DNA from 3 places in the Aquipuribacter aurantiacus genome. Region 2 is predicted to be linked to each of the others. Evidence: riboswitches for the same ligand, from Rfam matches in the RefSeq annotation. Region 2 holds a riboswitch; each other region holds the start of a gene.

Region 1 (7,159 bases), on a different contig from region 2:
GACGGTCGGGTCGCCTACGTCAACCTGCCGCTGCTCAGCTGGGACGAGGCCACCGACACCCTCACCGACTCCCGGGACGGCACCACCTACTCCGCCGACCAGACGCGCGGCTTCTACGTCGACGGGGACGGGCAGGCGCTCACCCCCGGCTGGCGGGTGGGGGTGGGCACCGCCAACTTCGAGCGGATGTTCACCGACGACCGGCTGCGCGGGCCGTTCCTGCAGGTCCTGGCGTGGACGTTCGCGTTCGCGGCGCTGTCGGTGGTCCTCACGTTCCTGCTCGGGGTGGCCCTGGCCATGGCCCTGGACAACCCGCGGATGAGGGGCCGGAAGGTGTACCGGTCGTTGCTGCTGCTGCCCTACGCCGCGCCGAGCTTCATGTCGATGCTGCTGTGGGCGGGCTTCCTCAACCCGAGCTTCGGGTTCGTCAACCAGGTCCTGCTGGGCGGGGCGGAGATCCAGTGGCTCAACGACCCCTGGCTGGCCAAGGCCAGCATCCTGCTCGTCAACCTGTGGCTGGGCTTCCCGTACATGTTCCTCGTCTGCACGGGGGCGCTGCAGAGCATCCCGAACGACGTCAAGGAGGCGGCCCGGGTCGACGGGGCCAGCGCGCTGCGGGTGTTCCGCTCCATCATCCTGCCGCTGCTCATGGTGAGCGTCGCGCCGCTGCTCATCGCCAGCTTCGCCTTCAACTTCAACAACTTCACGCTCATCTACTTCGTGACCGGGGGCGGCCCGAACATCCCGACCGCGCCCATCACGATCGGCAGCACCGACCTGCTCATCCACGTCGTGTACACGCTGGGCTTCGAGAGCGGCGGCGGCCAGCAGTGGGGCTTCGCCTGCGCGATCAGCGTGTTCATCTTCGCCATCGTCGCGACGATCTCGGCGCTCGGCTTCCGTCAGACCCGCTCGCTCGAAGAGATCAACTGAGGGGCTGGACATGACCAAGTGGTTCGCCGACACCGGCTGGCGTCACCTCGTGGGCCTCGCGGCCCTCGTGTTCGCGCTGTTCCCCATCGTCTTCGTCGTCAGCGCGTCGCTGAACCCCGCGGGCACGCTCACGGCCAGCAACGCGCTGTTCAGCGACATCAGCCTCGAGAACTACCGCGACCTGTTCCGCTCACCGGTGTACCCGTACGCCAACTGGTACGTGAACACGCTGTTCGTCGCCACGGTGACGGCGGTGGCGCAGGTGTTCGTCGCCAGCCTGTCCGCGTACGCGTTCAGCCGGTTCCGCTTCGCCGGTCGGCGCGTGGGGCTGCTGGGCCTGCTGCTCATCCAGATGTTCCCGCAGATCCTCGCCGCCATCGCGATCTTCCTGCTCGTGTTCGAGATCGGCCAGCTGTTCCCCGGCATCGGCCTCGGCACGACGGTCGGGCTCATCCTCGTCTACATGGGCGGCGCCCTCGGGGTGAGCACGTTCCTCATCAAGGGGTTCTTCGACACCATCCCCAAGGAGCTCGACGAGGCCATGAAGGTGGACGGGGCGGGTCACGCCCGGGTGTTCTTCACCATGGTGCTGCCGCTGTCCGCCCCGGTCCTGGCCGTGGTCGTGCTGCTCGCGTTCATCACCACGCTCAACGAGTTCCTCGTCGCCAGCATCCTGCTCACGGCCCCGGAGTCGCAGACCCTCGCCGTCGGGCTCTACCAGCTGGTCAGCAGCCAGCTGAACGCCAACTGGGGCTTCTTCGCGGCCGGGGCGCTGCTCGGCACCATCCCGCCCGTGCTGCTGTTCCAGTGGCTGCAGAAGTACATCGTCTCCGGGCTGACGGCGGGCTCGGTCAAGTAGGGCGACCCCGCACCGGTCAGGACCCGGGGCGGCGCCCCCGTCCGCGGCCCCCAGGACCGGGTCGGGCCGATTAAGCGGGGACGACGACCCCCGGCTGCCGCGCGGCGCCCAGGGCGTGCGCGAGCTCGGTCTCCAGCCCCAGGTGGGCCACCGGGTCGGCCACCGCCGCGACCTCGCGCTCGAGCTCGCGCACCAGCGGGATGACCCGCTCGCCGAAGGCCTGCACCTCCTCCCGGACGTGCAGGAACCCCAGCAGCAGCAGGTCGACGCCGATGAGCCGGTAGGCCAGCACCCGCCGGGCGACCTGCTCCGGGGTGCCGATCAGCCCGGTCCGGAACCCGTCGTTGTACTGCACCAGGTCCGTGAGGTCGCTGTCGGCCCACATGCCCCTGCCGTCGCGCGTGCTGCTCCCGGCCTGCTGCACGGCGTCGCGGAACCCCTCGACCTTGGCCACGTCGGCGTGGGCGACGATGTCCTCGACGACCTGCCGGGCCTCGGCCTCGGTGTCGCGGACCACCGCGAAGCCGTTCAGGCCGAACCGCACCCGTCGGTCGGCGGCCGCGGCGTACCCACCCACCTCCGAGACCTGCTCGGCGACCGCGTCGAACCCGGCCCCGTTCATGAGGTACCAGTCGCTGGCCCGCCCGGCCATGTGCCGGGCGTCGGTCGAGTTGCCGCCCTGGAAGATCTCCGGCAGCACGTCCGGTCGTGGTCGGAACGTCAGGTCCCGGGTCCGGAAGTAGTCCCCGCGGTAGGTGAAGTCGTCCGTGGTCCACGCCCCGCGCAGCACGTCGATGAACTCCTCCGACTGCCGGTAGCGCTCGCCGTGCTCCAGCCAGGTCGCGCCCAGGCTGAGGGCCTCACCCTTGAACCAGCCCGACACGACGTTGAGCGCGAGGCGTCCGCCCGTCAGCTCCTGGGCCGTGGCGGCCCACTTGGCCAGGACGGTCGGCGGCCAGAAGTACGGGTGGACGGCCGCGATGACCGTCAGCCGCTCGGTGGCCAGCAGCAGCGCCAGCGAGAACGAGGTCGACTCGTGCTGGGAGTCCGCCCCGTAGGAGGCGCCGTAGCGGACCTGGGTGAGGGCGTAGTCGAAACCCGCGGCCTCGGCCGCCCGGGCGGTGTCGACGTTGTAGGCGGGGGAGTGCTCGGTGCGCTGCGGCAGCGTCGACACCACGAGCCCGCCGGACACGTTGGGCACCCAGTAGGCGAAGCGCAGCGGCTCGGAGGGGGCGTCGGGACGCGAAGACGGTGTGCTCATGCGACGGCTCCGGTCAGCTGTGCGGCGGGCGCCGCGGTACGGGTGTAGCGGCCGTCGTGGTGGACCAGCGGCCCGGACCGGTGGGCCGGCCGGACGCCGTACCCGCCCCGGGCGAGGTGGGGGTCGGCGGGTCCGGGGAGGTCGAGGTCGTCGCGGACGTCGTGGACCTCCCCGAGGACGACGAGGGAGTCCCCGGCGTCGACGAGTCGCAGCACGGCCCCCGACACCCGGGTCACCGTCCCGTGGACGTGGGGCAGGCCGTCGTCGGCCCAGGACCAGGTGGTCTCCTCGGTGAAGCGCCGGGAGGCGTCGGCGGCGAACCGGCGTGCGACGTCCTCCTGGTCCGCTGACAGCAGGTGGGCGGCGTAGCGGCCCGAGCGCAGCAGCGTGCCCAGGCTGGAGGAGGTGCGGGACACGTTGAACGACAGCAACGGCGGCGAGATCGACACCGAGGCGACGGACACGGCGGTGAACCCGACGGGTGAGCCCTCGTGCGCGGACGTCACGACCCAGACGCTGGAGGCGTCGAGCCGGAACGCGCGCCGAAGGTCCACCGCGGGTCCACCCCAGGCGGGGGTGGTGGTCACGGTGAGCTCCTTGGTCCCGGGCGCCGTGGCGGCCCGGGCTCGTGCGGTCAGGTGGTCCGGTGCAGGTCCGAGCGAGGTGGTCGGCTCAGGACGGACAGACCGCGGAGCAGGTGTGCAGCAGGTCGACGGCACGTCGACGCACGAGAGGGGTGCTGAACATCGGTTGCTCCTCCATCGGTCCTGGCGGAAGCACCCGCACCCGTTGCCGGGGGTTGCTGCGACGTCTACGAGCCAGGTCTCTCGGTCGCTCTGGATGGTTGCAGGACGAAGGTGGCAGACCGGGCGGGTCCTGTCCAGGTCCCGGTCGATCCGTCTCGGCGTCTGGGACGGCGGTCGTGCCGGTCGGGTCAGCCGTCCCCGCGCAGGGTCAGCACGACCTCGTCGAGGAAGTCGTCGACCTCGTCCTGGTCGTAGCCGGTGCGGAACTTGGTCGGGGCGAACCGGACGGCCACCACCTCCTCCGCGGTGAGGGTCGTGGGTCGGCCCACGTGGACCTGCTGCAGCGCGTCGGCGACCCGGTCGAGGAACGCGTCCACCTCGTCGGCGGCGTAGCCCTCACGCCACTTGGTCGTCGTGAACGTCCGGCTGCGGACGGCGTCCACGGTCAGGGTCATGGCCCCGATCCTCTCGCGCCACGGCCGGGTGGGGCGGCGGGACGGGCCCGACGGTGCCCGGTCCCATCCGTTCGGCTCAGCCGGCCAGGGCGTCGCGCATCGGCACGAACTTGGCGGTCGACTCCGCGAGCTCGGCGGCCGGGTCCGACCCCTCGACGATGCCGCAGCCCGCGAACAGGCGGATCTCGTGGCCGTCCGGGTCGAGCTGGCCGCACCGCAGCGCGATGCCCCACTCGCCGTCGCCCGCCGCGTCCAGCCAGCCCACCGGCCCGGCGTAGCGACCGCGGTCCATGCCCTCCAGCTCGGCGATGAGGGCGGCCGCGGCCGTCGTCGGCGTCCCGCAGACCGCGGCCGAGGGGTGCAGGGCGGCCGCCAGGTGCAGGCTCGACACGTCGTCGCGCAGGACGCCGGTGACGTCGGTGGCCAGGTGCATGACGTTGGCCAGGTGCAGCACGAACGGCGACTCCGGGACGTTGGTGCCGGCGCAGAAGGGGGTGATGGCCTCGACCACGCTGCGGACGGCGTACTCGTGCTCGCCCAGGTCCTTGCTCGACCGGGCCAGCGACGCCGCCAGGGCCAGGTCGTGGGCGTCGTCACCGGTGCGGCGGATGGTCCCGGCCAGCACGCGCGAGGCGACCAGCCGCATCTGCGTGCGGACGAGCATCTCCGGGGTGGCGCCCACCAGTCCGTCGACGCTGAACGTCCAGGTGGAGGGGTAGGCGTCCGCCAGGCGCCGCAGCAGCGCGCGCGGGTCCAGGGGGGACCCGGTGCGGGCCAGCAGGTCCCGGGCCAGGACGACCTTGGCCACCTCGCCGGCCTCGATGCGGCGGACGGCGGCCTCCACCAGTGCCTCCCAGGCGGCGCTGCTCACCGCGCCGTCGGCGAACGCGACCGGGCCCGGTCGTGGTGGGGCGGGCGCCACGGGCGGCGGCCCGTCGACCGGTCCCGGGATCACGCCGTCGGTGTTGCCGTCGGTGAGGGTGGTCCTCGTCAGCCACCAGCGCCCGTCCCGGTGCCCGACGACCGTCGCCGGGACGACGAGCTGGCTGGTGCTGGGCGAGCCGTCGGCGAACGCGAACGACCCGAAGGCCACCGGACCGGTGCCCCGCAGGCCCACGTCGTCGCGGACCACGGCGCCGGCCAGCAGCCGCTGCCACCGCCGCTCGGCGGCGGCGAACCGGTCGGGGCCGGTCGTGCTCACCCGGGCGGTCTCGCCCCAGCCCACGAGACCCTCGCCGCGCCGCACCCAGGACAACGGGGCCTGCCCGGGGGGCAGCAGCTCCAGCAACGGGCCGGGGTCGTCGATCTCGACGGTGCGTGACACGAGCCGGGCGCCAGGACGGGCGGCCGGCTCGGCGTGGTCTGCCATGGTGCTCGACATCGTGATCACAGGGTAGGTCGCCACCGGTCGTGCCCGCGCCCCGGGCGTCGTGGGACGATCTGCAGGTGCCCGACACCCCGGTCCGCGCCCAGCTGGACAAGCGTCCCGACGAGGTCTCGTCGATGTTCGACGGGGTCGCCGAGCGGTACGACCTGACGAACACCGTGCTGTCGCTCGGCTCCGACCGCCGCTGGCGTCGCATGGTGATGCGCGACCTGGACGCCCGCCACGGCGAGCGGGTCCTCGACCTGGCCGCCGGCACCGGGACGTCGACCGAGCCGTTCGCCGACGCGGGGGTGCGGGCGGTGGCCTGCGACTTCTCCCTCGGCATGCTCCAGGTCGGCCGGCGTCGTCGACCGGACATGTCGTTCCTGGCCGGTGACGCAACCCGGCTGCCGTTCGCCGACGCCTCGTTCGACGCCGCGACCATCTCCTTCGGCCTGCGCAACGTGGTCGACCCCGACGCCGGGCTGGCCGAGATGCTGCGGGTCGTGCGTCCCGGTGGCCGCCTCGTCGTCTGCGAGTTCAGCCACCCCACCTGGAAGCCGTTCCGGGCCGTCTACGACCGCTACCTGCTGCGGGTGCTGCCCGCGGTGTCGCGCGTGGCCTCGTCCAACCCGGAGGCCTACGACTACCTGGCCGAGTCGATCCAGGCCTGGCCCGACCAGCAGGCGCTCGCCGAACGGATCCGGGCGGCCGGCTGGAGCCAGGTCACCTGGCGCGACGCCAGCGCCGGCATCGTCGCCCTGCACCGCGCCGTCCGCCCCTGACCCGGCGGGCCCGCACCGGTCCGGCCGTCCTGACCGACGGGTGGCACACGGACTGGTCGTGATCCGGCCGCTCCACCCCCCCGATCACATCACCTGCGTGTGCCACCCCCGCCCGGCCCGCCCGGCCCGCCCGGCCCGCCCGGCCCGCCGGCCCGGGCCACCCGTCCGGCGGGGCGGCCGGCCCCGTCGTACCCTTGTGAACACGTGCACAAGTCCGGTGCGCATGTCCCTGGAGGTCCACGCGTGAGCACCCTGACCGAACAGCCCGTCACCGCGGTCGACGACGTCCCCGCGGAGGCCGACGTCGTCGTGGTCGGCGCGGGCCCCGCCGGCGCGACGGCCGCGGCCTACCTCGCCCGGACCGGCCTGCACGTGGTGCTGCTGGAGAAGACGGCCTTCCCGCGCGAGAAGGTCTGCGGCGACGGGCTGACCCCGCGCGGGGTCAAGGAGCTCGTCGCCCTCGGCGTGCAGCACCGCGAGGAGGACGGCTGGATCCGCAACAAGGGCCTCCGCATCATCGGTGGCGGCCAGCGGCTGCAGCTGGACTGGCCCGAGCTCACCGGGGTGCCCAGCTACGGCCTGGTCCGCCCCCGCGCCGACCTCGACGAGGTGCTGGCCCGGACCGCGCAGCGGGAGGGCGCGCAGCTGTTCGAGCAGACCTCGGTCACCGGCCCGGTCCTGGACGCCACCGGCCGCATCACGGCCGTCACCTGGGCCCGCCACGACGAGCGGGGCCGCAAGACCGGCCTGACCG
Region 2 (7,159 bases):
GCCGGGCAGTTCCCGGAGCACTGGGACGGCACGGCGTTCCTCTACGAGTTCAGCCAGGACTACATCGCCGCGCTGACCATCCCGGACTTCGACGGCCCGGTCACGGACATCACGCACTTCCTGCCCAACGCGGAGCTGCGCAGCAACGTGCAGCCGATCACCGACAGCCCGATCGACATCGAGTTCGGGCCCGACGGGTCGATGTACATCCTCGACTACGGCAACGGCTTCTTCCGGCAGAACCCCGAGGCCGGTCTGTACCGGGTCGACTGGGCGCCGGGCAACAAGTCGCCCAACGCCGTCATCGCGGCCGACCCCATCAGCTCCTCCGAGGCGCCGCTGACCGTCACCTTCGACGGCGCGGGGTCCACGGACCCCGAGGGCCAGGCCCTGACCTACGAGTGGGACTTCGACGGTGACGGGGTGTACGACGCCACGGGGGTCTCGGCCACCCACACGTTCACCGAGCTGGGCCAGTACCAGGTCCGGCTCCGCGTCACCGACCCCGAGGGCAAGATCGGGATCACCGCCTTCGCCATCACGGTGGGCAACGTCGCGCCCACCCTCACCGTGGACTACCCGGCCGACGGCTCGTTCTTCGCCTGGGGCGACCGGATCCCCTACAAGTTCTCGGTCTCCGACCCCGAGGACGGCGACACCCCGGTCTGCTCGCGGCTGCGCTGGACCCTGGGTCTGGGTCACGCCGACCACGCTCACCCCGAGGTCCTCGGCTCCGGCTGCCAGGGCGCCTGGAACACCTCGCCCGACGCCCCCGAGCACGGCGAGACCGAGAAGCTGTTCTCGGTGATCGTCGCCAGCTACACCGACGCCGGCAACGGCGACATCCCGCCCGCCCGTGGGGAGGTGTCGCTCATCCTCAAGCCGTTCACGCAGGAGGCCGAGCACGCCGACATCCAGTCCGGTGTCGAGGTCGTCGCCGACGAGACCGCCGGCGCGCTGTCGAAGATCACCGGCTTCGACGCGGGTGACCACATCGGCTACGAGCCGGTGAACTTCTTCGGCATCGACGCGGTCGAGGTCCGGGCCAGCGGCGAGGGCGAGCTCGCCTTCCGCTGGGACGCCCTGGACGCCGAGCCGTTCGCCACCTTCGACGTGGACTCCGAGTCGTGGGCCACGGTCGGTGGCGACGTCACCGCGTTCCCCGAGGGCACCGGCACGATCTACGTCACCAGCACCGGTGGCGTCGACGTCGACACCTTCGAGTTCATCGGCGACGGCGCCGCGGACGTCACGGCGCCCACGGTCAGCCTGACCACCACGCCCGCGGCGCCGCAGGGCGCCAACGGCTGGTTCACCACCAAGCCGGTCGCGGTGCGTCTGGCCGCGACGGACGACGGGGCCCTGGCCCGCGTCGAGTACTCCGTCAACAACGGCACGACGTGGACCAACGTCCGCGCCAACAACGGCAACATCAACCCGTTCAACATCACGGCCGAGGGCGTCACCACGGTCCTGTACCGGGCGATCGACACCGCCGGGAACATCTCCGAGGTCGGCAGCACGACGATCTCGATCGACACGGTCGACCCGGTCCTCACCGTCTCCGGTGTGACCGCGGGTCAGACCTACGGCAGCTCGGACAGCATCACGCTGGACGTCGAGGCCACGGACGCCACGTCCGGGATCGCCTCGGTCGTGACCCGGGTCGACGGCGACGTCGTCGACGGCGACACCATCGACCTGTGGGACCTGTCCCTGGGGCGTCACCAGGTCGTCGTCACCGCCACCGACGAGGCCGGCCGCAGCGAGACCTTCGCCGCGACCATCCTCGTCGAGACGTCGTACGCCGACGTCGCGGCCAACCTGGCGCGGCTCGCCGCCTCCGGTGAGGTGTCGAAGCGGGACCTAGCCCAGCTGAGGGCCTTCCTCGGCCAGGCCGAGCGTCACGAGGCCGCCGGCCGCGACACCCGCGCGGTGGAGCAGCTGGAGCGCTTCCTCGACCGGACGGACCACGAGCTGCTCGTCCGCGACGTCTCCGAGCTGGTCCGCACCCTCGAGTGCGAGTCGCGCTGCCTGTCGCCCGACCAGATCTCGATCCAGATGTTCAGCTACAACAGCTGGGTCCGTGAGGTCGGCATCGAGACGGTCCTCGGTGAGCTCGAGGACATCGGGTTCCAGAACGTGGAGCCCTTCGGCGGGACCTACGGCGGTCGTGACGCGCAGACCTGGTCCGCGCTGCTCGACTCCTACGGCCTGCAGCAGCCCAGCTCGCACGGCAACGTGTCGCCGACCGGGTTCGCGGCGAACCTGGCCTTCGCCAAGGAGGTGGGCCAGCAGTACGTCGGCTCGGGCGGGTTCCCGCCGCCCAGCATCGCTCGCGACGGGAGCAGCACCTACGCCGACGTCGTCGCGACGGCGCAGGCCATGAACACCCTCGGTGAGCAGTCCGTGGCCAACGGCACCGGCAAGATCTTCGGCCACAACCACGAGTGGGAGTTCACCACCCAGGTCACGAACCCGGAGACGGGCGAGACGACCTCGGCGTGGGAGGCGCTCGTGCCGCTCACGGACCCCGAGCTCGTCACGTTCCAGCTGGACATCCTCTGGGCCGAGGACGCGGGGGTCGACACGGCGGAGCTGATCGAGACCTACTCCGACCGCATCGAGCTGCTGCACATCAAGGACGGCACGCTCAACGGGGACGCTCGCGCGACCCCGACCGACGTCGGGGAGGGCGAGATCGACTGGGCGCCCATCCTCGCCGCGGCCGAGGGTCACGTGTCCTACTACGTCATCGAGCGGGACGGGGCTCCCGCGAGCCCCGAGTTCGCCCGGGACAGCTTCGAGTTCCTCACCAGCCTCTCGTTCTGAGCAGCTGATCCACCCCGCCGAGGCGGGTACGACCGGGTCGTCGGCATCCCTGCCGGCGGCCCGGTCGTCCGTTCGCGGGGCGCTCCGGAGGTCGACGAGGGTCCCGCCCCCCGGGGGGTGGTCCGTCGGCGTCGCCGCGATGCCTTACCGTTGGACCACCATCCAGAGCGGCCGAGAGACCTGGCTCGTCGACGCCGCAGCAACCGCGACCCCCGTGAGGGGAGTCGAAGGTGCTTCCGCCAGGACCGATGGAGGAATCCGTGGAACCGCACCGCTCGCACCACCGGACCTGCGCCTGCTCGGGCGAGGTCCTGACGCGCCGCCTGGTCGTCGACCTGTGCCGCGCCACCACCACCCGCTGCCGGGACTGACCCGACGGGCGTGACCCGCCCGTCCCGGTCGCAGCGACGACACCGGGCTCCCGGTAGCGCCCGCAGCGACGCACCACCCCACCCACCCCGCCACCGTCGGCGCGCCCGGGTCACCCCCGGGACGTGCTCCACGGTCGCGCTCGTCCGCGCCCCCGCCCACCCCGCGAGGACGTCACCGGAGGTCCACATGATCGTCTGCCGCGCCCTGCGCAAGGAGTTCCCGACCCGTCAGGGCACCGTCGTCGCGCTCGACGACGTCGACATCACGTTCGCCCGGGGCAGCGTCACGGGCGTGGTCGGGCCGAGCGGGTCCGGCAAGAGCACGCTCGTGCGCTGCCTCACCGCGCTGGAGCGGCCGACCTCGGGATCGGTCGTGGTCGACGGCGAGGACCTGTCCGCCCTCGACGACCGCCGTCTGCGCGAGGCGCGTCGTCGGGTCGGCATGGTGTTCCAGCACGCGAACCTGCTGGCCAACCGCACCGCCGCGGACAACGTGGCGCTGCCGCTGGAGGTGGCGGGGGTGCCGCGGGCCCGTCGCCGGGAGCGCTCGCGGGAGCTGCTGGGCCTGGTCGGGCTGGCCGGCCGCGAGGACGCCTACCCTGCCCAGCTGTCCGGCGGGCAGAAGCAGCGCGTCGGGATCGCCCGCGCGCTGGCCAACGACCCGTCCGTCCTGCTGTGCGACGAGCCGACGTCGGCGCTGGACCCGACGACCACCCGTGAGGTGCTGGGCGTCATCACCGACGTCGGGCAGCGGCTCGGGCTGACCGTCGTGGTCGTCACCCACGAGATGTCCGTGCTGCGGGAGGTCTGCGACTCCGTGGTGGTGCTCGCCGACGGCCGCGTGGTCGAGCAGGGCCGTCTGGACGAGCTGGTGCGCCTGGAGGGCTCGTCGCTGGCCGCGGAGCTCGTCCCCCTGCCCACGCCGGGGACGGGCAGCGGGCCCTGGGTCGACGTCGTCACCGTGGGCGAGCAGGCCGCCGCCACCGTGGTCTCCCGGTTGTCACGACGTCTCGAGGCCGACCTCGCCCTGGTGGCCGGCGGTGCGCAGACCATCGGGGGTACGCACCTGTCCCGGGTCCGGCTCGCCCCCGGGACGCTGGACGCCCACGACATCGTCACGGCCGCGCGCGAGCTCGGCTCCCGGGCAGAGGTCGTCGCGTGAACGAGCTGCTGGAGTCCCTGGCCCGCCCCGTCATCACCCAGGGCCTGACCGAGGCCACCCTGCAGACGCTGTGGATGGTGGGCCTGTCCGGGCTGGTCAGCGTGCTGCTGGGGCTGCCCCTGGGGGTCCTGCTGCACGCGAGCAGCCCCGGGGGGCTGCGCCCGATGCCCCGCACCAACCGCGTCGTCGGCGCCGTCGTCAACGTCACCCGCTCGCTGCCGTTCATCATCCTCATGGTCGCGCTCATCCCCGTGACCCGGCTGATCACCGGCACCAGCGTCGGGTCGACCGCGGCAGCCGTGCCGCTGGCGATCGGGGCGATCCCGTTCTTCGCCCGCCTGGTCGAGGCCGCCCTGCGAGACGTCGACCCCGGCACCGTCGAGGCGGCCGAGGTCATCGGCTCCACCCGGCGGCAGGTCGTCACCAAGGTGCTCCTGCCCGAGGCCACGCCCGGCCTCGTCGCGGCCACGACGACCACCCTCATCACGCTGGTCGCGTACTCCGCCATGGCCGGCGCCGTGGGTGGCGGGGGACTGGGGTTCCTGGCCATCAGCTACGGCTACCGCCGCTTCGACACCGTCGTGATGGTGCTCACCGTCGTCGTCCTCGTCGTCATGGTCCAGCTGCTGCAGGCCCTCGGCGACCACCTCGCCCGCCGTCTCGACCACCGCTGAGACGCGGCACCCACCAGACCGCACCACCCACCCGACCGCACCACCCCAGCCAGGCGCCGGCGACCGTCGACGCCACCACCACAGGAGGACCACCATGCGCACCACCCGACCGTCCCTGACCGCCGCCACCCGCCTGGGCGCCCTCGCCGCCGTGTCCGTCCTGGCGCTGGCCGCCTGCGGCTCGGACGACGGGGCGGACGCCGAGGCGACCGGCGCCGCGGCCGACGGCCCGCTGCGGGTCGCGGCCACCGCCGTCCCCCACGCGGACCTGCTCAGCTTCGTCGACACCGAGCTGGCCGCCGACGCCGGCCTCGACCTGGAGATCGTCGAGTTCGACGACTACGCCATCGGCAACCGGTGGCTGTCCGAGGACGAGGTCGACGCCAACTACTTCCAGCACCAGCCGTACCTGGACGCGCAGGAGGCGGACTTCGGCTACGAGCTGACCGCCTTCGACGGGGTCCACGTCGAGCCCTACGCCGCGTTCTCCGAGTCCGTCACCGACGTGGCCGACCTGCCCGACGGGGCCCTGGTCGGCATCACCGACGACGGCTCCAACCAGGCCCGCGCGCTGGACCTGCTGGCCGAGGCCGACCTCATCGAGCTGCCGGACGTCGAGGGCGACATCACCGTCTTCGACATCGAGGAGAACCCCAAGGACCTGCAGTTCGTCGAGACCGACCCCGCGCAGCTGCCCCGCTCGCTGGCCGACTTCGACCTCGCGATCCTCAACGGGAACTACTTCCTCGAGGCCGGCCTGAGCGTGCAGGACGCGCTGCTGGTGGAGGACGCCGCGGAGAGCCCGTACGCGAACTTCCTCACCAGCCGTGACGACAACGCCGACGACGAGCGGATCGTGCTGCTCGACGAGCTGCTCCGCTCCGACGAGGTCCGGGCCTACATCGAGGAGACCTGGTCCCAGGGCGACGTCCTGCCGGCCTTCTGAGCCGACCGGTCCGCGGTTCGCGTACCGACCAGCGACATGGGAGGCCGCGGGGGCCGGGTCGCGCCGTCGGACGCGCGTGCCGTGTCGCTGGTCGGTCCCCGTTCGGACCGCGACAGGCGCCCTGCCCCCCAGCAGCGGTGCAGGGCGCCTGTCGCGGTCCGAGCGGGTACCGACCAGCGACACGGCACGCGCGCCCGACGGCGCGACCCGGCCCCCGCGGCCTCCCGTGTCGCTGGTCGGTACCCGCTCGGACCGCGACAGGCGCCCTGCACCCCAGCAGCGGTGCAGGGCGCCTGTGCGTGCAGGTGGTGCCGCGGGCCTCAGTCGACGGTCGAGCTCCACAGCAGGGCGCGGGCGAGCTGCGCCTGCAGACCCTTGAGGTGGGTGCGGAACGTCGGGTCGGTGCCGATGAGCACGACGCCGTTGCCCGCGCCGGTCTCGGCGCTGACGATGCTGGCCTGCCCCGCCGCGGCCTCCTGGCCGTTGGTGCCCGCGTCGTTGGACGCCCACCAGCCGGCCAGCAGCGGGTCGCCCGCGTAGGACTGCTGCACCGTCACGCCCTCGGGCAGGTTCGTGAACCACACCGGCTGCGCGATGAACGAGTGCGGCAGGGCGCCGCCCACGACCGCGCCGGAGTGGTTGTCGACGGTCACGATGCCGCTGGCCAGGCTCGCCCCGCTGGTCGCGGTGACGCTGAGCAGCCCCGCGCGGTTCGCGAAGGCCGCGCCGGGCGTGCCCTGCCCGACGACGTCGCCGCCACGGGCCAGGAACGCGTCCAGGGCCGCCCGGTTCGCTGCGTCCAGGGTGTCGACGTTCAGGGTGCCGTTGACGTAGAGCACGTCGATCTCCGACGTGAGCGTGGTGGCCAGCGTCGCCGCCGTCACCGCGCGTGCGGTGAACCCGAGGTCGGACAGGGTGTCGCGCTCCTCGACCGTGCCGACGTAGCCGACGGTGACGGGCTCGAGCCGCTCACCGCTCCAGCCTGCGGGGGCGGCGTCGAAGCTGACGCCGAGCTCGCGGACCAGCGCACCGGCGCGCTGCCGGTTGGCGGTGGTGCGCGGCAGCACGACCGAGCCGTCGGCGATCTGGTGGACCTCGACGCCCTCGGCCAGCAGGGTGTTCAGGGCCAGCAGGTCGGAGCGGTCCTGCAGGTCCAGGCGCAGGTCGGCGGTGC
Region 3 (7,159 bases), on a different contig from region 2:
GCCAACCACGAGACCGCCGACCTCAGCTGGGTGCCCGTGACGCTCGTCCCCGACCTGCCGCTGCACCACGGGCTGGCGCGGGACTGGCAGCGGCTGTCCGAGCACGTCCGCAGCGCCGCCGCGGGCTGAGGCGGCGCCGAGGCGTCCGCCCCTACGCCCGGCAGCGGTCGTCGTCGCGTGGCCTGAGGTCGTGGTCCGCCCCGGCCAGGGTCCGGGCCAGGACCGCGGCCACGGCCTCCGTCTCCACGAGGAACCCGTCGTGGCCGTACCGGGACCTGACCAGCTCCAGCCGGGCGTCGGGGACGTGCTCGACGACCTGCTCCTGCTGCTCCGGCGGGTACAGCCGGTCGGAGTCGACGGCGACGACGGTGGTGCGGGCGCTCACCGTCGCCAGGGCCGCGGCGGTGCCGCCGCGGCCTCGACCGACGTCGTGGGAGTTCATCGACCGGGTCAGCGTGACGTACGAACCGGCGTCGAAGCGGCCGGCCAGCTTGCCGGCCTGGTGGTCCAGGTAGGACTCGACGGCGTAGCGACCGTCGAGGTCCGGGTCCTCGCCCGGCTGCGGGTCGCGACCGAAGCGGGTGTCCATCTCCCACCGCGAGCGGTAGGTCACGTGGGCGATGCGGCGTGCCACCCCCAGCCCGTCGACCGGTCCGGGGCCCGGTCGGTCGTAGTAGTCACCGCCGTGCCAGCCGGGGTCGGAGGTGATGGCGGCGACCTGGGGCGCGCACCACGCGATCTGGTCCCCGCTGGCCACCGCCGTGCTGGCGAGCACCGCGACGGAGGCGACCCGCCCGGGGTGGCCCACGGCCCACTCCAGCGCGCGCATCCCCCCCATGGACCCGCCGGTGACCATGGCCCAGCGCCGGACGCCGAGCCGGTCGGCCAGCAGGGCCTCCACCGCGACCTGGTCGCGGATGCTGATGCGCGGGAACCGGCTCCCCCAGGCCCGGCCGTCCGGGGCCAGGCTGCCGGGGCCGGTCGTGCCCTGGCAGCCGCCCAGGACGTTGGGGGCCACGACGAACCAGCGCCGGGTGTCCAGCGCCAGGCCGTCGCCGACGACACCGCCCCACCAGCCGGGCGAGGGGTGGGCGGGCCCGGCCGGTCCGACGACGTGGGAGTCGCCGGTGAGTGCGTGCAGCACGAGCACCGCGTTCTCGACCGTCCCGTCCGGCCCGGTCCGCGGGGTGCCCCAGCTCTCGTAGGACACCCGGACGTCAGGCAGCACCGTCCCGGACTCCGTGCCCACCGCCCCGACCCCGACGACCGTGCGCCCGCCGAGGGGGTCTCCGTCCCGCCATGACCTCACCTCAGGCGCCCTTGGCCGCCCGGAAGCCCGCCTCGAGGTCCGCGAGGATGTCGTCGAGGTGCTCCAGCCCGACCGACAGCCGGACCAGTCCGGGCGTGACCCCGCTGGCCGCCTGCTCCGCCTCGCTCAGCTGGCTGTGCGTGGTCGACGCGGGGTGGATGACCAGGCTGCGCACGTCGCCGATGTTGGCGACGTGGCTGTGCAGCTCGAGCGCCTCGACGAAACGACGCCCGGCCTCGACCCCCCCGGCGATCTCGAAGGCGAGCACCGACCCGGAACCACGCGGGGCGTACTTCTGCGCCCGGTCGAACCACGGGCTGCCGGGCAGGCTCGCGTAGGCCACGCGCTGCACCTCGTCGCGGTCCTGCAACCAGGCGGCGACGGCACGGGCGTTGTCGACGTGCCGCTCCATGCGCAGGCTCAGCGTCTCGATGCCCTGGGCGACGAGGAACGCGTTGAACGGGCTGACGGCGGAGCCCATGTCACGCAGCAGCTGGACCCGCGCCTTGAGGACGTAGGACAGGTTGGCGCCGAGCGGGCTGCCGACGCCCAGGTCACGGCCGTAGACCAGGCCGTTGTAGCTGGGGTCCGGGGTGTTGAAGCCCGGGAACCGCTCGGGCTGGGTGGTGTAGTCGAAGCGGCCGCCGTCGACGATGGCGCCCGCCACCGCGGTGCCGTGCCCGCCGAGGAACTTGGTCGCCGAGTGCACGACGACGTCCGCGCCCCACTCCAGGGGCCGGATCAGGTAGGGCGTGGCGACCGTGTTGTCCACGACCAGCGGGACACCCGCCTCGTGCGCGACGGTCGCGACCCCCTCGATGTCGAGGACGTCCTGGTACGGGTTGGAGATCGTCTCGCCGAAGAACGCCTTGGTGTTCGGCCGTACCGCGGCGCGCCAGCTGTCCAGGTCGTCGGGGTCCTCCACGAACGACACCTGGATGCCCAGCTTGGGGAACGTGTAGTGGAGCAGGTTGTACGTGCCGCCGTAGAGGCGGGGGCTGGACACGATGTGGTCGCCCGCCTCCGCGACGTTGAGCAGCGCGACGGTCTCGGCGGCCTGGCCGCTGGCCAGCAGGAGCGCTCCGACCCCGCCCTCGAGGCTGGCGATGCGCTGCTCGACGGCGTCCTGCGTCGGGTTCATGATCCGGGTGTAGATGTTCCCGAACTCCTTGAGCGCGAAGAGGTTCTCCGCGTGCTCCGTGCTGGTGAAGGCGTAGGAGGTGGTGGCGTAGATCGGCAGCGCCCGGGCTCCCGTGGTGGGGTCGGGCTGCTGGCCGGCGTGGATCTGACGGGTCTCGAAGGACCAGGCGTCGTTCATCAGGGGTGGACCTCCGTGGTCACCGGGGCCCGCCGAGCGGGCCCGCGCTTGCCGTCACCGATCGGTGACGGCCAGGTCCTCACCCGGGGCACCCCACCGCGGAGGAGGGTTGCCGACCAGCGAGCCGGGGCTTGACGCTGGTGCTCATGACCTGCGCGGAGCCTACGACACGGGGTCGGCAGGCCGCCAGGCGTCCGGATGACGGAACCCGGACGGGTCACCCGCCGCGTGCGTGGCCTCGAGCGGGCCGACCGCGACGAGCGGGCCGACCGCGAGGGCCGGGACGGCCGGGGTCACAGGGTCAGCGCGGGGGTGACGACCGCGCGCTGCGCGTCGCCCGGGTCGTCGCCGACCAGGACGAGCTGGAAGTGCCCCGGGGGCACGAAGGCGAGCGCGAACCGTCCCGTCTCGTCGCACTCCTCCCGGCTGGCCCCGGCGGCGGTGCGGACCTCGATCCCCCGCCGGCCGCCGGGCGCGACCCAGCCGTCGATCCGGTGCCCGCCCTCGACGTCGCTGATGGCGAGCATGACGGTCATCGACTCGCTGCCGAAGGTGACGGTGCGCACCTCGTCGTCGCCGCGGGCGCCGACCCCGGTGGACTGGGTCTGCTGCAGTCGCATCAGCTCGAGCTCCAGGTCGAGGTCGATGCCGGTGAACGCCTCCACCTCCAGCGAGAAGACCACCCGCTCCGACAGCCCCGACGGCACCGGGTCCAGCTGCTGCCACATCTGGCGCAGCTCGGCCGCCAACGACGACGCCGCGGCCGGCTCGTGCTCCCCGCCGCGCTGCTCGGCGACGCGGTCCCCGGCGTCCCCCGCCCGGTCCGGCCGGCCATCGGCGCGGTTCACGTCGTCGTCCACTGCGACTCCTCGCCCAGGTGCTCCCGCAGCTTCTTGAGGCACCGGCCCCGGGTGGGGCCGATGCTGCCCATGGGCATGCCCAGGTCGACCGACAGCGACGCGTAGTCGGGCCGGTCGGAGAAGGCCACCACGCGCAGCAGCCGCTGGCAGCGCTCCGACAGCCTCCCGACCGCCGACCACAGCCGCCGGGCCCGGTCGTCGTCGATGACCGTGGCCGCGGGACCGGGGGACGGGTCGGGGCTGACCGCCAGGAGCGGCTCGGGGTCGGCGACGGCGACCCGCGCGCCCGCGGCCGTGCGGGCCGCGTCCCGGCGCACGGTCACCAGCAGCCAGGCCAGGACCGCCTGCGGGTCCCGGACCTGGTCCCGCCGACGCGCCAGCGCCATCCAGGCGTTCTGCACGACGTCCTCGGCGGTGGCGTGGTCGACCCGGTAGGCCCGGGCGGTGTGCCACAGGGTGGGGGTCAGCAGGGTGACCAGCTCGGCGCTGGCGCGGTTGTCCCCGTCGCACCAGGCACGGAACAGCGCCGCGGAGCGGTCCGCGAGCTCGTGCCGCCTGGGCCCGGGTGGCGCCGGCACCACGGCCAGGTCCGGTAGCGCGTCACCGGGGCGTCGCGCCGTGGCGTCCCGCGCCCCCGGCACGGCCGCGGTACCGGCCGTACCCGCAGGGGGGACGGTGCGGTTGCTGACCATCGGACCTCCTGACGGACGCCGACGGGTCTCGTCGGGTACGCGCTGGGTGCTCGGCGGCTCCGTCGCTGGACAGGCTGCCGACGTAGGACGGGTGCGGACGGACCGTACCCGCTCCCCGATCACCACCACCAGCCTCCAGCCATGACCGCAGGAGCGGTCATGGCCGGCGGTTGATACCCGCCGCAGCATCATGACCACCGACGCGGCGGCCCGGCCGCCCTGCCCCGGGCCGAGGACGTCCACGGCGCCCCGAGGCCGTGGTCGAGGCACCGCAGGACCAGCGCGGCCAGGGGCTCGTCGTCCCCGCCCAGCAGCGCCCGTTCCGCCAGCACCCCGGCCGCGGTCCCCTCGCCCGCCGCCCAGCAGAGCCAGGCGTGCGCGGCCAGCACCGTCGCCCGCTCGGGCCCGGAGGTGAGCGCGGCCATGCGACGCAGCACCGGTGAGCCCACCCGGGTGGCCCGGGCGCAGGCGGGGTCGGTCAGCACCTCGTGCAGACGCGCCCCCGCCCTGTCCCGCCGCGCCGCGAGGGCCGCGGAGGACGTCGGCGCGACCGGGGCCGGCCCGGCCGGGCGCAGCGACCCCCCGGGCAGCAGGACGGCCAGGCAGGCGTCCCGCAGCGCGGGGCTGACCCACCACGCCGCGGCCAGGGTGCCTGCGAGCTCGGGGTCCGGCCCCTCGGGCAGGCAGTCGACCCACCGGGCGAGCAACCGGTCCGACACGGCGTCGGTGACACCGGTCGGTGCGGGCGTGGGGGCGGGCGTCGATGCGGGCGTCGATGCGGGCGTGGGGGCGACCGACCGCGCTGCGGCCAGCGCCCGGGCCCGCTCGGCCTGGGTCACGGTGCCCTCGGGGGCGACGGAGTCCCGGTCCGTCGCGGGGTTGCGACCGGCCAGCACGAAGCCGGCCGCGACGGGGTGGTGGCGCGCCTCGGTGACGGGCGTCCCCTGCGGCGGGCAGCAGGCCCGGTCCTCGCACAGCACCGACCGGAACCGCGAGGGACCCACGACGAGCACGTCGAGCACCCCGAGCCGTCCCGGTGCTCCGTCGACGACCTCCTCGTCGTCCGGGTCGCCGTCCGCCGGGTCTCCGTCGTCCGGGTGGCTGTCGGCCGGGTCACCGGCCCCACGGACCGGCAGGGCGGCCCCGAGGAGCGCGTCGGCCCACCCGGTCGGCAGGTCGTCGGGGTCCTGCGCGGTGTAGACCAGCAGCAGCGACGTGCTGCAGCCGTTGCGCAGCAGCACCCGTTGCAGGTGCTCCCAGAGGAGCCCGGTGGTGGCCGGCGGGCCGCCCGGCTCGTAGTCGCAGCGCAGCGACGCCCCCACGGAGCGGTCGTCGGCGACCCCGATCACCACCAACGACCGCTGCGGGGTGAAGCCGAGCAGGTAGGGCACGGCCGCGACCGCCCCGGCCGGGTCGCGCAGCCGGATGTCGGGCGGGGGGTGGGAGGCGGTGGGCGTCGGGGTCGCTCGCGGGTCCATCCCCCGAGGCTGGCCCCGCCAGCCCCCCGGCGACCCGGCGACCTCGGGCTGTGGACGAACCCTCAGGGCTGTGGACGACCGCTCAGGCGACGGACCCCTGCACGACCCGGTCCCGGGCCTTCTCCCAGTCCAGGAAGTGGTCGACCTCGGACAGGACCGCGCCCGCGAGCCAGGCGGCCACGAGGGCGTCGTCGGCCAGGCCGAAGACGCCGAGCAGCGCCTCCGGCACGAGGTCGACCGGGGACAGGACGTAGAGCATCCCGGCCACGACCCCGAGCGCCCGTCGGCGGTCCCAGTCGCGGTAGGCCCCGCGGGCAGCGGTGAGCACGAGCCGTGGGAGCGCACCCAGCCGTTGGGCGAGGCCGTAGGGGCCTCCACCGCGGAACACCTCCAGCAGCACCCGCAGGGCTGCCACGCGTCCTGGTCTCATCCTCGTCCTCCCGTTCCTCGAGAAGCACAACGGTACGCCGACCGTCGCCGTTCCGACCGCCCCGAGGTTCCCCGCCGTCGAGGACCTCAACCCAGGTCGGCCAGCTCCCGGGCCAGGTCGTCCAGCCCGAGCGCGCCGGTGCTGAGGGCCGCCATGTGCCACCGCTTCAGGTCGAGGTCCCGGCCCTGCGCCGCCGCCCGGGCCCGGGCGGCCTCTCGTCCGGCCAGCCACGCCCGCTCCCCCAGCTTGTAGCTGATCGCCTGCCCGGGCATCCCCAGGTAGCGGACGATCTCCGAGGACCGGAACGCCTCGTCCAGACCGGTCCGCTCGGCCAGGAACCGGGCGGCCAGGTCCGGGGTCCAGCGCCGGCCGGGGGCGAACACCGGCAGCCCGTGCTGGTGGTCGGGGACGGTCAGGCCCAGGTGCATCCCGATGTCGATGACGACCCGCACCGCGCGCAGCGCCTGCGCGTTGAGGTACCCCATCCGGTGGCCCGGGTCGTCGAGGTGACCCAGCTCGGTCATCAACCGCTCCGCGTACAGCGCCCAGCCCTCGGTGGCCGCCGACACCGACCCGGTGCTGGTCTGGAACATCGACAGCTCGTCGGACAGGAGCGCCCACTGGGCCAGCTGCATGTGGTGCCCGGGCACGCCCTCGTGGTACCAGGTGGACACCAGGTCCCACATCGGGAACCGTTCCCGGCCGAGCGTCGGCAGCCAGGTCCGGCCCGGCCGGACCAGGTCCAGGCTGGGGCGCGTGTAGTACGGCGCGGCGGCGGAGCCGGGCGGCGCGATCCTGGCCTCGACGACCCGGATGGGCTCGGCGATGTCGAAGTGCGTCCCGTGGAGCTCGTCCATCGCGGCGTCCATGATCTGCTGCAGCCGCTCGCGGACGGCCTCGACGCCGGTCACGGCCTCGCCGTGCCGGTCGAGGTGGGCCATCGCCTCGGCCGGCGTCGACCCCGGGAGCACCTGGGCGGCGACCTCGACCATCTCCGCGTGGATGCCGGCCAGCTCGCGCCAGCCCCAGTCGTAGGCCTCGACGGGGTCGATGTCGGAGCCGGTCCAGCGGC

What was found. Region 2 has a riboswitch for S-adenosylmethionine ahead of ACR80Q_RS12995 (methionine ABC transporter ATP-binding protein). Riboswitches for the same ligand answer to the same signal wherever they lie in the genome.
Region 1: linked by a shared signal. The riboswitch ahead of ACR80Q_RS08170 (flavin reductase family protein) and the one ahead of ACR80Q_RS12995 (methionine ABC transporter ATP-binding protein) in region 2 are both predicted to bind S-adenosylmethionine.
Region 3: linked by a shared signal. The riboswitch ahead of ACR80Q_RS10875 (bifunctional o-acetylhomoserine/o-acetylserine sulfhydrylase) and the one ahead of ACR80Q_RS12995 (methionine ABC transporter ATP-binding protein) in region 2 are both predicted to bind S-adenosylmethionine.

What each region holds. Positions count from the first base shown of each region.
Region 1 is NZ_JBPKAO010000004.1:316,822-323,980, forward strand. Features, by position in the region: gene ACR80Q_RS08155 (ABC transporter permease subunit) at 1-933, shown strand, start outside; gene ACR80Q_RS08160 (sugar ABC transporter permease) at 944-1,792, shown strand; gene sfnG (dimethylsulfone monooxygenase SfnG) at 1,863-3,053, opposite strand; gene ACR80Q_RS08170 (flavin reductase family protein) at 3,050-3,640, opposite strand; SAM riboswitch class I at 3,809-3,900, opposite strand; partial or broken gene ACR80Q_RS08175 (DivIVA domain-containing protein) at 4,000-4,128, opposite strand; partial or broken gene ACR80Q_RS08180 (DivIVA domain-containing protein) at 4,153-4,254, opposite strand; gene ACR80Q_RS08185 (isochorismate synthase) at 4,331-5,635, opposite strand; gene ACR80Q_RS08190 (demethylmenaquinone methyltransferase) at 5,758-6,405, shown strand; gene ACR80Q_RS08195 (geranylgeranyl reductase family protein) at 6,649-7,159, shown strand, end outside.
Region 2 is NZ_JBPKAO010000009.1:75,000-82,158, forward strand. Features, by position in the region: gene ACR80Q_RS12990 (PQQ-dependent sugar dehydrogenase) at 1-2,832, shown strand, start outside; SAM riboswitch class I at 2,988-3,087, shown strand; gene ACR80Q_RS12995 (methionine ABC transporter ATP-binding protein) at 3,391-4,365, shown strand; gene ACR80Q_RS13000 (methionine ABC transporter permease) at 4,362-5,039, shown strand; gene ACR80Q_RS13005 (MetQ/NlpA family ABC transporter substrate-binding protein) at 5,134-5,985, shown strand; gene ACR80Q_RS13010 (M14 family zinc carboxypeptidase) at 6,306-7,159, opposite strand, start outside.
Region 3 is NZ_JBPKAO010000007.1:14,788-21,946, reverse strand. Features, by position in the region: gene ACR80Q_RS10885 (NUDIX domain-containing protein) at 1-129, shown strand, start outside; gene metX (homoserine O-acetyltransferase MetX) at 152-1,249, opposite strand; gene ACR80Q_RS10875 (bifunctional o-acetylhomoserine/o-acetylserine sulfhydrylase) at 1,311-2,627, opposite strand; SAM riboswitch class IV at 2,667-2,779, opposite strand; gene ACR80Q_RS10870 (hypothetical protein) at 2,921-3,487, opposite strand; gene ACR80Q_RS10865 (RNA polymerase sigma factor) at 3,472-4,179, opposite strand; gene ACR80Q_RS10860 (DUF4192 family protein) at 4,368-5,657, opposite strand; gene ACR80Q_RS10855 (YkvA family protein) at 5,740-6,072, opposite strand; gene ACR80Q_RS10850 (DUF885 domain-containing protein) at 6,174-7,159, opposite strand, start outside.